One region of the Curtobacterium sp. ABR8 genome, then DNA from elsewhere that is predicted to be linked to it. Evidence: predicted binding sites of a transcription regulator. Region 1 holds the regulator's gene; each other region holds the start of a gene.
What was found. Region 1 encodes HrcA, which represses chaperone genes, less so after heat shock. Its sites were predicted from a motif close to TTNGCACTCGNNNNNNNCGAGTGCNAA; they were not measured.
Positions count from the first base shown of each region.

Region 2: groES (co-chaperone GroES) is a predicted target of HrcA. The motif match lies at 2,061-2,087, and genes of this name have one in related genera.
Region 3: groL (chaperonin GroEL) is a predicted target of HrcA. The motif match lies at 2,220-2,246, and genes of this name have one in related genera.

Region 1 covers NZ_CM173818.1:1,794,446-1,798,703, forward strand. Annotated here, with positions in the region: gene hemW (radical SAM family heme chaperone HemW) at 1-1,134, shown strand, start outside; gene ACXKZB_RS08625 (DUF4870 domain-containing protein) at 1,162-1,569, opposite strand; gene hrcA (heat-inducible transcriptional repressor HrcA) at 1,658-2,680, shown strand; gene dnaJ (molecular chaperone DnaJ) at 2,730-3,845, shown strand; gene ACXKZB_RS08640 (16S rRNA (uracil(1498)-N(3))-methyltransferase) at 3,845-4,258, shown strand, end outside.
Region 2 covers NZ_CM173818.1:3,686,281-3,690,538, forward strand. Annotated here, with positions in the region: gene ACXKZB_RS17555 (ABC transporter substrate-binding protein) at 1-463, shown strand, start outside; gene rarD (EamA family transporter RarD) at 585-1,547, opposite strand; gene groES (co-chaperone GroES) at 1,670-1,966, opposite strand; gene ACXKZB_RS17570 (class I SAM-dependent methyltransferase) at 2,127-3,317, shown strand; gene ACXKZB_RS17575 (DUF4190 domain-containing protein) at 3,310-4,095, opposite strand; gene tsaD (tRNA (adenosine(37)-N6)-threonylcarbamoyltransferase complex transferase subunit TsaD) at 4,185-4,258, opposite strand, start outside.
Region 3 covers NZ_CM173818.1:3,522,203-3,526,460, reverse strand. Annotated here, with positions in the region: gene ACXKZB_RS16825 (DUF2332 family protein) at 1-626, shown strand, start outside; gene ACXKZB_RS16820 (DUF3263 domain-containing protein) at 724-1,035, shown strand; gene ACXKZB_RS16815 (LytR C-terminal domain-containing protein) at 1,032-1,637, shown strand; gene ACXKZB_RS16810 (cold-shock protein) at 1,819-2,022, shown strand; gene groL (chaperonin GroEL) at 2,284-3,906, shown strand.

The sequences.
Region 1 (4,258 bases):
GGCGTGTACGTGCACGTGCCGTTCTGCCGCGTGCGCTGCGGCTACTGCGACTTCAACACCTACACGGCGTCCGAGCTCCGCGGCGTCCGTCGCGACGACTACGCCGGGCACGCCGTGCGGGAGATCGAGTGGGCCGCGACCGTGCTCGACCGCTCCGGCGTGCCGCGTCGGCCGGTGTCGACGGTCTTCTTCGGCGGCGGGACCCCGACCATGTTGCCGGCGTCCGACCTGGCGATGATCCTGCGGGCCATCGACGACACGTGGGGGATCCTGCCCGGCGCCGAGGTCACGACCGAGGCGAACCCGGACTCGGTCGACGCGTCGTCGTTGCAGACCCTGCGCGAGGGCGGCTTCAACCGGATCAGCTACGGCATGCAGTCCGCGGTGCCGCACGTGCTCGCGACGCTCGACCGCACCCACGACCCACTGCGCGTGCCCGTCGTCGTCGACCTCGCGAAGCAGCAGGGCCTCGACGTCTCGCTCGACCTCATCTACTCGACGCCGGGGGAGTCCCTCGCCGACTGGCGGACCTCGCTCGACGCCGCGATCGCCTGCGAGCCCGACCACGTGTCGGCGTACTCGCTCATCGTCGAGGACGGCACCGCGATGGGCCGCATGGTCGCCCGCGGCGAGCTCCCCGCCCCCGACGACGACCTGGCCGCCGACATGTACGAGCTCGCCGACCAGGTGCTCGGCGACGCCGGGTACTCCTGGTACGAGGTGTCGAACTGGGCACGCGGCGACACGCACGCGAGTCGCCACAACCTGTCGTACTGGAGGGGCCATGACTGGTGGGGTGTCGGCCCCGGCGCCCACTCCGCCGTCGCCGGCACCCGGTGGTGGAACGTGAAGCACCCGGCCGCGTACGCGAACCGGGTGCTGGCCGGCGAGTCGCCGGCCGCCGGGCGCGAGGTCATCGACGACGAGACCCGGTACGTCGAGCGGCTGCTCCTCGCCGCCCGCGTCCGCGGGGAGCTCGCGACGAGCGAGATCCGCCAGGAGGCCCGTGGCCGGGTCGCGGGACTCATCGCACGGGGTCTCGTGGACGGGTCGGCCGCGGTGCGGGGACGGATCGACCTGACCCTGCAGGGTCGCCTGCTCGCCGACGCGGTGGTGCGGGAGCTGCTCGACTGACCGGCGGCCGCCGGTCGCCTGCTGGCCCTACTGCTTGATGAACTCGATCGACAGCGGGTAGCGGTAGAACTGGCCCTGGTTCGCGGCGACGGCCGCCATGATGCCGAAGACGATCGTCAGCACGGCCACGATCGGGAACAGCACCAGGCCGATGACCACGACGCTCAGGACGCCGCACGCGACGTACGCGATCGCGACGGTGATGTGGAAGTTCAGGGCGACCCGGGTGTGCTCGCGGATGAAGCCGCCGCGGTCGCGGAGCACCAGGTACGCCACGAGCGGGGCGACGAAGTTGAAGAAGATCCCGCCGATGTGCGTGAGCGTTGCCCAGAGGCGCTGGTCCTCCGGGCTCATCGGCTGCGGCGGGGTGTACCCGCTCGGGTACTGGGGCCCGTTCGGGTTCTGCGGGCCACCGGGCTGCTGTCCGTAGGTCATGCCGGAAGCGTATCGGGGGTGCAGTCACGCGGGCGTAGGATCAGCAGTCGACACGTCCGAGTGCCAGATCGACCAGGAAGGAGCGCTCGTGGTCAGTGAACGCAGCCTCGAGGTCCTGAAGGCGATCGTGCGCGACTACGTGGCGTCCCGCGAACCGGTCGGCTCGAAGACGATCGTCGAGCGGCACGCCTTCGGTGTCAGTGCCGCCACGATCCGCAACGACATGGCCCTGCTCGAGGACGAGCAGCTCATCGTCGCCCCGCACACCTCGTCCGGTCGCGTGCCGACCGACAAGGGCTACCGCCTCTTCGTCGACCACCTGGCCGCGGCCCGGCCGCTGACGAGCGCCCAGCGGCACGCCATCGAGACCTTCCTCGGCGCACCGAACGACCTCGACGAGGTCCTCGGCCGCACCGTGCGCCTGCTCAGCCAGCTCACGAACCAGGTCGCCCTGGTGCAGTACCCGTCGATGGTGCGCGCCCGGGTGCAGCACGTCGAACTCGTGCGACTCGGCGACGCCCGGCTGATGGTGGTGCTCATCACCGACACCGCCCGGGTCGAGCAGCGCGTCGTCGAGACCGACGTCGCGCTCGACGAGCCGCTGCTGACCGAACTCCGCACCGTGCTGAACGGTGCGGCCGTGGGGCTCCTGCTGCAGGACGTGCCCACCGCGCTCCGTGCGGTGCCGCAACAGCTCCGCCCCGAGGCCCAGACGCTCGGCGGGGTCGTCGTGGCGACCCTCATCGAGCAGGTCGCGGCGAACCGACAGGACCGCCTGCTGATGGCCGGCGCCGCGAACCTGGCGAAGAGCGAGCAGGACTTCTCCGGCGGCCTCTTCCCGGTGCTCGAAGCGATCGAGGAACAAGTCACCCTGCTCCGCTTGTTCGGGGAGATGCAGGTGGACGACATCGCGGTGGCGGCCAGCATCGGCGTCGAGAACGCCGAGTACGGGCTCGACGCCACGAGCATCGTCGCCGGCGGGTACCTCGCCGGTGGCGGCGAGGTGGCACGCCTGGGCGTCCTCGGACCGACCCGGATGGACTACGGCACGAACATGGCGGCCGTCCGGGCCGTCGCACGGTACCTGTCCAAGCTCCTGGGCGAACACTGATCGACTGCAACACCGACCGACCGACCGAACACAACCGACTGAGGGATACGTGGCAGACCACTACGACGTCCTCGGCGTCCAGCGAGACGCCTCCGATGCCGACATCAAGAAGGCCTACCGCCGCCTGGCGCGTGAGCTCCACCCGGACGTGAACCCGGCCCCCGAGGCCGCCGAGCGGTTCAAGGACGTCACGCACGCGTACGACGTCCTGAGCGACCCCGAGCAGCGGCGCCGGTACGACGCCGGGCCACAGGCCGACAGCCCCTTCGGTGGCGGCGCCGGCGGGTTCAGCGACATCTTCGACGCCTTCTTCGGCGGCGGCGGTGGTGGCGGTGGCCGGGGCAGCGGTCCGCGCAGCCGTGCCGAGCGGGGGCAGGACGCCCTGCTCCGCATCGACGTCGACCTCGACGAGGTCGTCTTCGGGACCCACAAGGACGTCGAGGTCGACACCGCCGTCCTGTGCGAGACCTGTCACGGGTCGTGCTGCGCACCCGGCACGAGCCCGCGCACCTGCGACATCTGCGGCGGCTCCGGCAGCATCCAGCGCCAGGTCCGCTCGCTCCTGGGCAACGTCGTGACGAGCGCCCCGTGCGGCACCTGCCGCGGGTACGGCACCGTCATCCCGAGCCCCTGCCCGACGTGCCAGGGTCAGGGCCGCGTCCGTGCCCGCCGCACGGTTCCGGTCGACGTCCCGGCCGGCGTCGACTCGGGCCTGCGCCTGCAGATGCCCGGCCAGGGCGAGGTCGGCCCCGCCGGCGGCCCCTCCGGCGACCTGTACCTGGAGATCCGGGTGCGGCACGACGACGTCTTCAGCCGCGACGGCGACGACCTGCTCGCCACGCTCGAGGTCGCGATGACCGACGCCGTGCTCGGCACGACCACGACGATCGACGGACTCGACGGGCCCGTCGAGCTCGAGATCCGTCCCGGGGTGCAGAGCGCCGACGTCCTGGTCATCAAGGACCGCGGCATCACGAAGCTGCGCGGGAGCGGCCGCGGCGACCTCCGGGTCGGCGTGCAGGTCGTCACCCCGACGAAGCTGTCGCACAAGGAGCGGCAGCTGGTCGAGCAGCTCGCGAAGTCGCACAAGGCCTCGGCGCCGCAGCTCGCCCGGTTCCAGCAGGGCATGTTCGGCAAGCTCCGCGACCGCTTCTTCAACTTCTGATGGCATCGCTCTACGTCGTGGAGTCGCTCGACGGGGTCGCCGTCGGTGGCTCCGTGACGCTCGACGGGGCAGAGGGGCGGCACGCCGTGACCGTCTCGCGCGTGCGGGTCGGCGAGACGCTGCGGCTCTCGGACGGACGGGGGACCGTCGTGACCGGTGCGGTGGACGCCGTCGACCGCGATTCGCTGGTGTTGTCCGTCGCGTCGCTGTCCGTCGATCCGCTGCCGGTCCCGTCGCTGACGCTCGTGCAGGCCCTGGCCAAGGGCGGCCGCGACGAGATGGCGGTGCAGGCGTCGACGGAGATCGGCGTGGACCGGATCGTGCCGTGGTCGGCCGCGCGCAGTGTCTCCCGGTGGGAGGGCCCGAAGGTCGAGAAGGGCCGATCGCGCTGGACGTCCATCGCGCACGAGGCC
Region 2 (4,258 bases), 1.9 Mb from region 1:
CACGGCTGACTACTCGAAGGACTTCGACAAGGGCACCCTGACCGGCGCCCAGGGCACCATCCCCGGTGCCTCGCCGAAGGACGACTTCAAGAAGCAGCTGTCCGCCTTCTACAAGGACTCGTCGGGCAAGACGCTCGCCGACTACTCGTACGCGGCGGAGTCGTACGACGCCACCGTCCTCGCCGCCCTGGCAGCGGTGAAGGGCAAGGGCACCGACTCCGGCACGATCCAGGCCAACATGGCCGCGGTCTCCGGAGCCGACGGCGGCACCGAGTGCGCCACGTTCAAGGAGTGCGTCGCGCTCCTCGACGACGGCAAGGACATCCACTACACCGGCCCGTCCGGCATCGGTCCGTTCGACGACAACAACGACCCGTCGAGCGCCTACATCGGCATCTACAAGTTCGACGGCGACAACAAGCCCGTCTACCAGAGCGCCATCCAGGGCGCGGTCAAGAAGTAGGGCACCGGCTCCACCCCACGAAAGCGACAGTCCCCCGCGGGTCATCCGCGGGGGACTGTCGCTTTCGCGTGCGGGTGGCTGAGCGGGCGGACGGGCGGACGGGAGGCCCGGGGTGCGCCCGTCAGGCGGGCTCGGCCGGAGCAGGTGCGAGCGCTCGGCGGCGGGACGCCCGCGCGGCGGCGAACGAGTCCGCCGTCAGTACCGCGAGCGCCAACCACACGATGCCGAAGCCGAACCAGCGCGCCGGCGGCATCGCCTCGTGCTGCACCACCACACCGACGAGCAGCTGCATCACGGGCGCGAGGTACTGCGTCAACCCCAGGGTCGACAGGCTCACCCGCCGCGCCGAGGACGCGAACAGCAGGAGCGGGACCGCCGTCGCCGGCCCCGTGAGCACCGTCACCAGGACGTGCACCCAGCCCTCGCTCGTGAACGTCACGCCGCCGCCGAGGCCCGTCGCACCGAGGACGAGCAGCGCCACGACCGCGATCGGCAGCAGCCACACGGTCTCGATCGTGAGGCCACTCAGTGCGTCGACCGTGCCGCCGACGCGCTTCTTCACCAGGCCGTAGAGGCCGAAGGAACACGCGAGCACCAGCGAGATCCACGGCACCTGGCCGTAGCCGACGGCGATCACGACGACCGCCACGACGCTGATGCCGACGGCCGCCCACTGCGCCGGCCGAAGCCGTTCGCGCAGGACCACGACGCCGAGTGCGATCGTGACCAGGGGGTTGATGAAGTACCCGAGTGCCGCCTCGACGGTGTGGCCGGTGGTCGTCGCCAGGACGTACACGGTCCAGTTCACCAGGATGAGGACCGCGGCCAGGCCCATCACGGCCATCACCCGCCGCTGCGCCATCAGGGTGCGGGTGCGGAGCCACGAGCGGGTGACGGCGATCGCCACCGCGCAGAACACCAGCCCGAAGACGATGCGCCAGGCGACGATCTCGAACGCGCCGGCCGGGGCCATGGCTGCGAAGAGCAGGGGCATGAGGCCCCAGAGCCCGTACGCGATGATCGCCTGCACCACGCCGACGGATGCCTCGCTGCGGACGGGTCGCGCCGGACTCGGTTCACTCACGGAACCATCCTAGGAACGACCGCCGACGAGCCGGACGGACCACGGGCCTCCCGGTCGCCCCGAACGCACGGACGCCCCGCCGGCCGACAGGCCGAACGGGGCGTCCGAGAGGAGTACTGGACTCAGTTGACGACGACCGCGAGGACGTCACGGGCCGACAGGACCAGCAGGTCCTCGCCCGAGTACTTGACCTCGGTTCCGCCGTACTTGGAGTAGATGACCTTGTCACCCACGGCGACGTCGAGCGGGACGCGGTTGCCGTTGTCGTCGATGCGACCCGGACCCACGGCGACGACCTCGCCCTCCTGGGGCTTCTCCTTCGCGGTGTCGGGGATGACCAGACCGGATGCGGTGGTCTGCTCCGCCTCGACCTGGCGGATGACGATGCGATCCTCGAGCGGCTTGATGCTGACGGCCACGGTGACCTCTTCTTTCTCGGTACGGACTCGGTACAGATGAAAACCGGGTTGGCACTACGCACAGGAGAGTGCCAACGCCAACTCTAGGGGGACACTGGCACTCGGTCAATCCGAGTGCCAGCACATCCGGAGAACATCCAGCACCTGGGAGGATCGGGACATGGAAGCCGCCGAACTCGCCGCACTGCTGACCCCTGACGGGATGGCCCTGCTCGACCGTACCCCCGGCGTCTCGGACGGCGGCGAGATCGTCCGGGTGGTGTCCCGGCTCCGGTCCGAAGGCCACGACCAGCAGCTCGTCTCGGCGGTCCTGACCCAGGCGAAGCTCCGGCAGAAGGCCCGTGGCAAGTTCGGCGACTTCGCCGCCCGCATGCTCTTCACCGAGGCCGGTCTCGAGCAGGCGACCCGCCTGCAGGTCGCCGCACAGCACGCCGGGCGCTTCGCCGCGGCCGGGCTCACGCGTGTCGCCGACCTCGGCTGCGGCATCGGCGGCGACGCGATGGCGATGGCCGCGCTCGACCTCGACGTCACCGCGGTGGACCGCGACGAGGTCACCGCTGCGGTCGCGACGCACAACCTCGCGGTGTGGCCGAACGCACGGGTCGAACTGGGCGACGCGGCCGCGTTCGACGTCTCCCGCGTCGACGGCATCTGGATGGACCCCGCACGTCGGACCTCCGGCCACTCGGACACCCGTCGCCTGGCCGACCCCGACGACTGGTCGCCGTCCCTGGACACCGTGTTCGCCGCCGCGACGAGCACCCCGACGGGCGTGAAGCTCGGGCCCGGCATCGACCGCGAACTGATCCCCGACACCGCCGAGGCGCAGTGGACCTCCGTCGACCGCGAGGTCGTCGAGCTCGCGCTGTGGTTCGGGCCCCTCGCCCGGCCGGGGATCCGCCGAGCGGCCACCGTGATCGGTGCGCACGGCATCGCCGAGATGACCGGCCCGGCCGACGCCGAGGACGCCGAGGTGGGCCCGCTCGGCGCCTACCTGTACGAGCCGGACGGCGCCGTCATCCGCGCACGGCTCATCGGCGACCTGGCACGCGCCCTCGACGGCCACATGGTCTCCGACGGGATCGCGTACGTGACCTCGGACCGTGCCGTGACGACGCCGTTCGCCCAGGGCTTCCGGGTGCTGGACACCATGCCGCTCGACGTCAAGCGCCTGTCGGCGCGGCTCGCAGCGGACGGCATCGGCACCGTGGAGATCAAGAAGCGCGGCGTCGACGTCGACCCGGCGCAGTTCCGCAAACGGCTGCGGCTGCGCGGGACCGGCCGGGTCACGCTCGTGCTCACCCGCCTGGACGGGCGGCACAGCGCGGTCCTGTGCGAGCGGCTCAGCTGATGAAGGCGCCGGTGCCCGAGTCGTAGTCGTAGGTGGAGTACGAGCTCTGGCCGATCGCGCCGAGGAAGATGATGAAGGCGATCCAGATCAGCCAGACACCGGTCATCACCCAGCCGGAGATGATGCCGGTGAGGGCGAGGCCGCGGCCGGCTTCGCCGTTCTGCTTGATCTTGCCGAGCGCGACGTGGCCGAGGATCGCGCCGGCCGGACCGAGCAGGATCGCGATGAACCACATCGGGATGGCGGCGAGACCGAACACGATCGAGAGGATCGCCAGGGTGTTGGTCTTCGGGCGCTGCGCGTAGGGCTGGTACCCGGTCGACCCGTAGGCGCCAGCGGGCGCGTACGGCTGCTGCTGCGGCTGCGCGTAGGGGTTCTGCCCGCCCTGGGGCTGCGCGTAGGGGTTCTGGCCGCCCTGCTGCTGCGCGTACGGGTTCTGCTGGCCGTACGGGTTCTGGGCCGCACCGTACGGGTCCTGGGGCGCCTGCGGGGCCGAGTACGGGTTCTGCGGCTGCTGCGGCTGCGCGTACGGGTTCGACGGCTGCGGCTGTCCGTACGGGTTGGACTGCTGGGGCTGGCCGGAGGGGTTCGGCTGCTGCGGTGCCGCGTACGGGTTCGACGGGTGCTGCTGTCCGTACGGGTTCTGCGGCTGCTCGGGAGCCGACGGGGCCCGCGGTGCCTGCGGTGCGTCCGGTGCGGGCGTCCCCTGCGGCTGCCCACCGGTCGTGCTGCCCGGCGTCGTCTCGCCCGGCTTCGGCCACTCGTTCTGATCGGACACCGTCCACCCCTCTCGGCGCCCGGTCTCTCCGACGCCACGTGAATCCTCCCACAGGCACCCGACGGCCGACCGGTCGGGGCCCGGACGGTTCAGACCTGGACGGTCGTCACCGGCAACGTCGAATCGGCCGCGATCCCGAGGTCGCTCGGCGCATGCCCCTCGG
Region 3 (4,258 bases), 1.7 Mb from region 1:
TCCCGGACCGGGTGACCCTCGACCACCGGGTGGGTCCCGAGGGCGACGTCGTCCGGATGCACACGGCGCCGGAGGACCCGTCGATCCGACTGGTCGTCGACGTCACCGGCGACGTGCCCGCGCCGGCGCGCTCGCCGATCTCGATCGGTGCACGGGTCCTGCTCGATCCGAACCCGATCGACCTCGCCGCACCGGGCGCGTTCGACCGGTTGGTCGAGGCCGTCCCGCCCGAGGCGACGGACCGGATCGCCCTGATGCGCGAGGCGGCGCGCGCGACGCTCGCCGCGCCTCCCGTCCGCCTCGTCGGCACGCTGCCCGGTGACCTCGACCGTGCACTGGACGCCCTGCCGGACGACGTGGAGCCCGTCGTCCTGACCACCGGGACCCTGGTCTACGTGCCGGGCGCCGAGCGCCAGCGGTTCGTGGACCGCGTCCGCGAACGCTGTGTGCACTGGATCGCGCTCGAACGCACCGGGATCCTGCGCGGTGTCGCGGCGACGGTGCCCGACGACGTCGACCCCGCGGATCCGGACGCCTTCGCCACGGTCTCGATCGACGGCACCGCGGTCGCCGTCTCGGACCCGTTCGGCACGCGGGTGCGCTGGTTCCGCGACCCGAACCTGTGACCGGTGTTCGCGACAGTCCAGCGCCGTGCCAGGGTCCGGATGCTCGACGCCCCTACGATGTGCGAGACCCGTTCCCCGACACGTGATCGGAACCGCCGTGACCAGCCCCACCGACGAGCACCGCGCTGACGAGCTCACCGAGCTCGCCAGGCACGTGCTGTCGTTCGAGCACGACCGGGCACGGCACGACCGCACGAAGGAAGCGGAGATCCGGGTCGAGTTCGAGATGTCGCCGGCGCGCTACTACCAGGTGCTGAACCGCGTGATCGACTCGCCCGCGGCACTCGCGTACGACCCGCAGCTCGTCACCAGGCTGCAGCGGCTCCGGCACGCGCGCACCAGCGCCCGGGCGACGCGCAGCTTCGTCGCGCCCGGCGGCGCTCCCGAAGGACGTGAAGAGGAACGATGAGCACCAGATTCCCCCGTGACCGGTTCGACGACGTCGCCGACGGCCCCCGGGTCGGCGCACACCGCGGTGCCCAGCGCCGCGGCCGTGGCTGGATCGCGTTCGCCTGGGCGGCACTCGCCACCGGCGTGCTCGTCGGCATCGGCGTGCTCGTCCTCGCACTCCTGAACGGCAGCTACTCGTTCAGCGGGTCGGACTCGCCCTCGGCGTCGACGAGCTCGTCGGCCACGTCGAAGCCGTCCGCGTCCGCCACCTCGAAGCCCTCGGCCTCCTCGTCGGCCGGTGCGGATGCCGGTTCCGGAGCGGCCGCGGCCACGCCGGCGCAGCAGGGCACGACCACCGTTGTCGTCCTGAACGGCACGACGACCACCGGCCTCGCCGCCCGCGCCAGCGCCACGCTGACCGGCGCCGGCTGGCAGGTCGCCTCGACCGGGGACGCCGGCACGACCGGGTCGACGTCGACGATCGTGTACTACCAGCAGGCCGCACAGGCGGCCGTCGCGCAGGGCATCGCGAAGCAGCTCGGGGTCACCGCCGTGCAGCAGTCGGCAGCGTTCCCGAACGCCGACGTGAGCGTCGTGCTCGGGGCCGACTACACCGGCTGATCCGCATTCCGCGGGCCCGTTCCGCCCGCATTTGTGACGGTCGTGTTTCGGGCACGTTGATTTCTGTCGGAATCGACGTGAAACAACGTCACACCTCTTGCCTGATCGGCGTGCTTCCAGCAGAGTCCCTTGCAGACGACGAACACGTCGTTCGCACAGCAGTACCAGGGAGCAAGAGATCATGGCCAACGGAACCGTGAAGTGGTTCAACGCTGAAAAGGGCTTCGGCTTCATCACCGTCGATGGAGGAGGCCAGGACGTGTTCGTGCACTACTCGGCCATCGACATGTCGGGTTACAAGGTCCTCGAGGAGGGCCAGGCAGTGGTGTTCGACGTCGGCACCGGGTCGAAGGGCCCGCAGGCGGAGGCAGTCCGACCGGCCTGACCACACGACACGCATCGTGAACGCGCCGTCCCGTCAGGGGCGGCGCGTTCGTCGTGCGTGGGCCGCGTCGCTCGGCGTGCGTGGCGGGCGGCCCGCGGCGGTGGTCGGGGTGCGCTGTTGGCGCAACGTGTGCTGGGAAGACGTGACGAGCCTCCAGATCGTGTTGCACTCGCACCGGGCGAGTGCCAGAATCGGCGTTGGCACTCGCTCACGTTGAGTGCCAGCACGACCCCACGACGTCCGGGAGGGACGAGAACTCACATGGCTAAGATCATTGCTTTCGACGAGGAGGCCCGCCGTGGCCTCGAGCGCGGCCTGAACCAGCTGGCCGACGCCGTGAAGGTGACGCTCGGCCCGCGCGGCCGCAACGTCGTCCTCGAGAAGAAGTGGGGCGCCCCCACGATCACGAACGACGGTGTCTCCATCGCCAAGGAGATCGAGCTCGACGACCCGTACGAGAAGATCGGTGCGGAGCTCGTCAAGGAGGTCGCCAAGAAGACCGACGACGTCGCCGGTGACGGTACGACCACCGCGACCGTCCTCGCCCAGGCACTCGTCCGCGAGGGCCTCCGCAACGTCGCCGCCGGCGCCGACCCCGTGTCGCTCAAGCGCGGCATCGAGAAGGCCGTCTCCGCCGTCTCCGACCAGCTCCTCGCCAACGCGAAGGACATCGAGACCAAGGACCAGATCGCCGCGACCGCGTCGATCTCGGCTGCAGACCCGACCATCGGCGCGCTCATCGCCGAGGCCATCGACAAGGTCGGCAAGGAAGGTGTCGTCACCGTCGAGGAGTCGAACACCTTCGGCACCGAGCTCGAGCTGACCGAGGGCATGCGCTTCGACAAGGGATACCTGTCGCAGTACTTCGTCACCGACCCCGAGCGTCAGGAAGCCGTCTTCGAGGACGCCTACATCCTGATCGTCAACTCGAAGATCTCGAACATCAAGGACCTCCTGCCGGTGGTCGACAAGGTGATCCAGGCGGGCAAGCAGCTCCTGATCATCGCCGAGGACGTCGACGGCGAGGCCCTGGCCACGCTCGTCGTGAACAAGATCCGCGGCATCTTCAAGTCCGTCGCCGTCAAGGCCCCGGGCTTCGGCGACCGTCGCAAGGCCATGCTGCAGGACATCGCGATCCTGACCGGTGGCCAGGTCATCTCGGAAGAGGTCGGCCTCAAGCTCGAGAACGCGACGCTCGACCTGCTCGGTCGTGCCCGCAAGGTCGTCATCACCAAGGACGAGACCACGATCGTCGAGGGTGCCGGCGACGCCGAGCAGATCGCCGGCCGTGTCCGCCAGATCCGCTCCGAGATCGAGGCGACCGACTCCGACTACGACCGCGAGAAGCTCCAGGAGCGCCTCGCGAAGCTCGCCGGTGGCGTCGCCGTCATCAAGGCGGGTGCCGCGACCGAGGTCGAGCTCAAGGAGCGCAAGCACCGCATCGAGGACGCCGTCCGCAACGCGAAGGCTGCCGTCGAAGAGGGCATCGTCGCCGGTGGTGGCGTCGCCCTCATCCAGGCCGGTGCCGTCGCACTCGAGGCCCTCGAGCTCGAGGGTGACGAGGCGACCGGTGCGAACATCGTCCGCGTGGCCATCGACGCGCCGCTCAAGCAGATCGCGCTGAACGCCGGTCTCGAGCCGGGTGTCGTCGCCGCCAAGGTGCGCGAGCTCGAGTCGGGCTGGGGCCTCAACGCTGCGACCGGCGAGTACGTCGACCTCATCGCCGCGGGCATCATCGACCCGGCCAAGGTCACGCGCTCGGCGCTGCAGAACGCTGCGTCGATCGCCGGTCTGTTCCTGACGACCGAGGTCGTCGTCGCCGACAAGCCCGAGCGTGCCGCGGCCGCTCCGGCCGGCGACCCGACGGGTGGCATGGACTTCTAGGTCCGCTGTTCCGGAAGGGCCCCGCACGCTGCGCGTGCGGGGCCCTTCCGCGTGCGGGGGCGGGGGCGGGGGCGGGGGGGCGTCCGTGTGGCGCGCGTCCCGTCCCGTCTCGCCCGTCCCGTCCCGCCCCGTCCTGCCCCGCCCGTGAGGTTCCGAAATCTCGGCATCTCGGGGCCGGGTTCGCCGTTGTTCGGAACCTCGGCGGTCAACGCGCGGCATGTCGTGGAACCTCGCCGAGCCGGTCGGTTTGGACTGGAGGCCCGTCCAGCGTCGTTCTCCGTCGCTGCGTCCGACCGCGGCCGGCCCGGCGTCTCGTGCGCATGCTCCGTCAGGGCGAGAGCTTCGTGCCGCT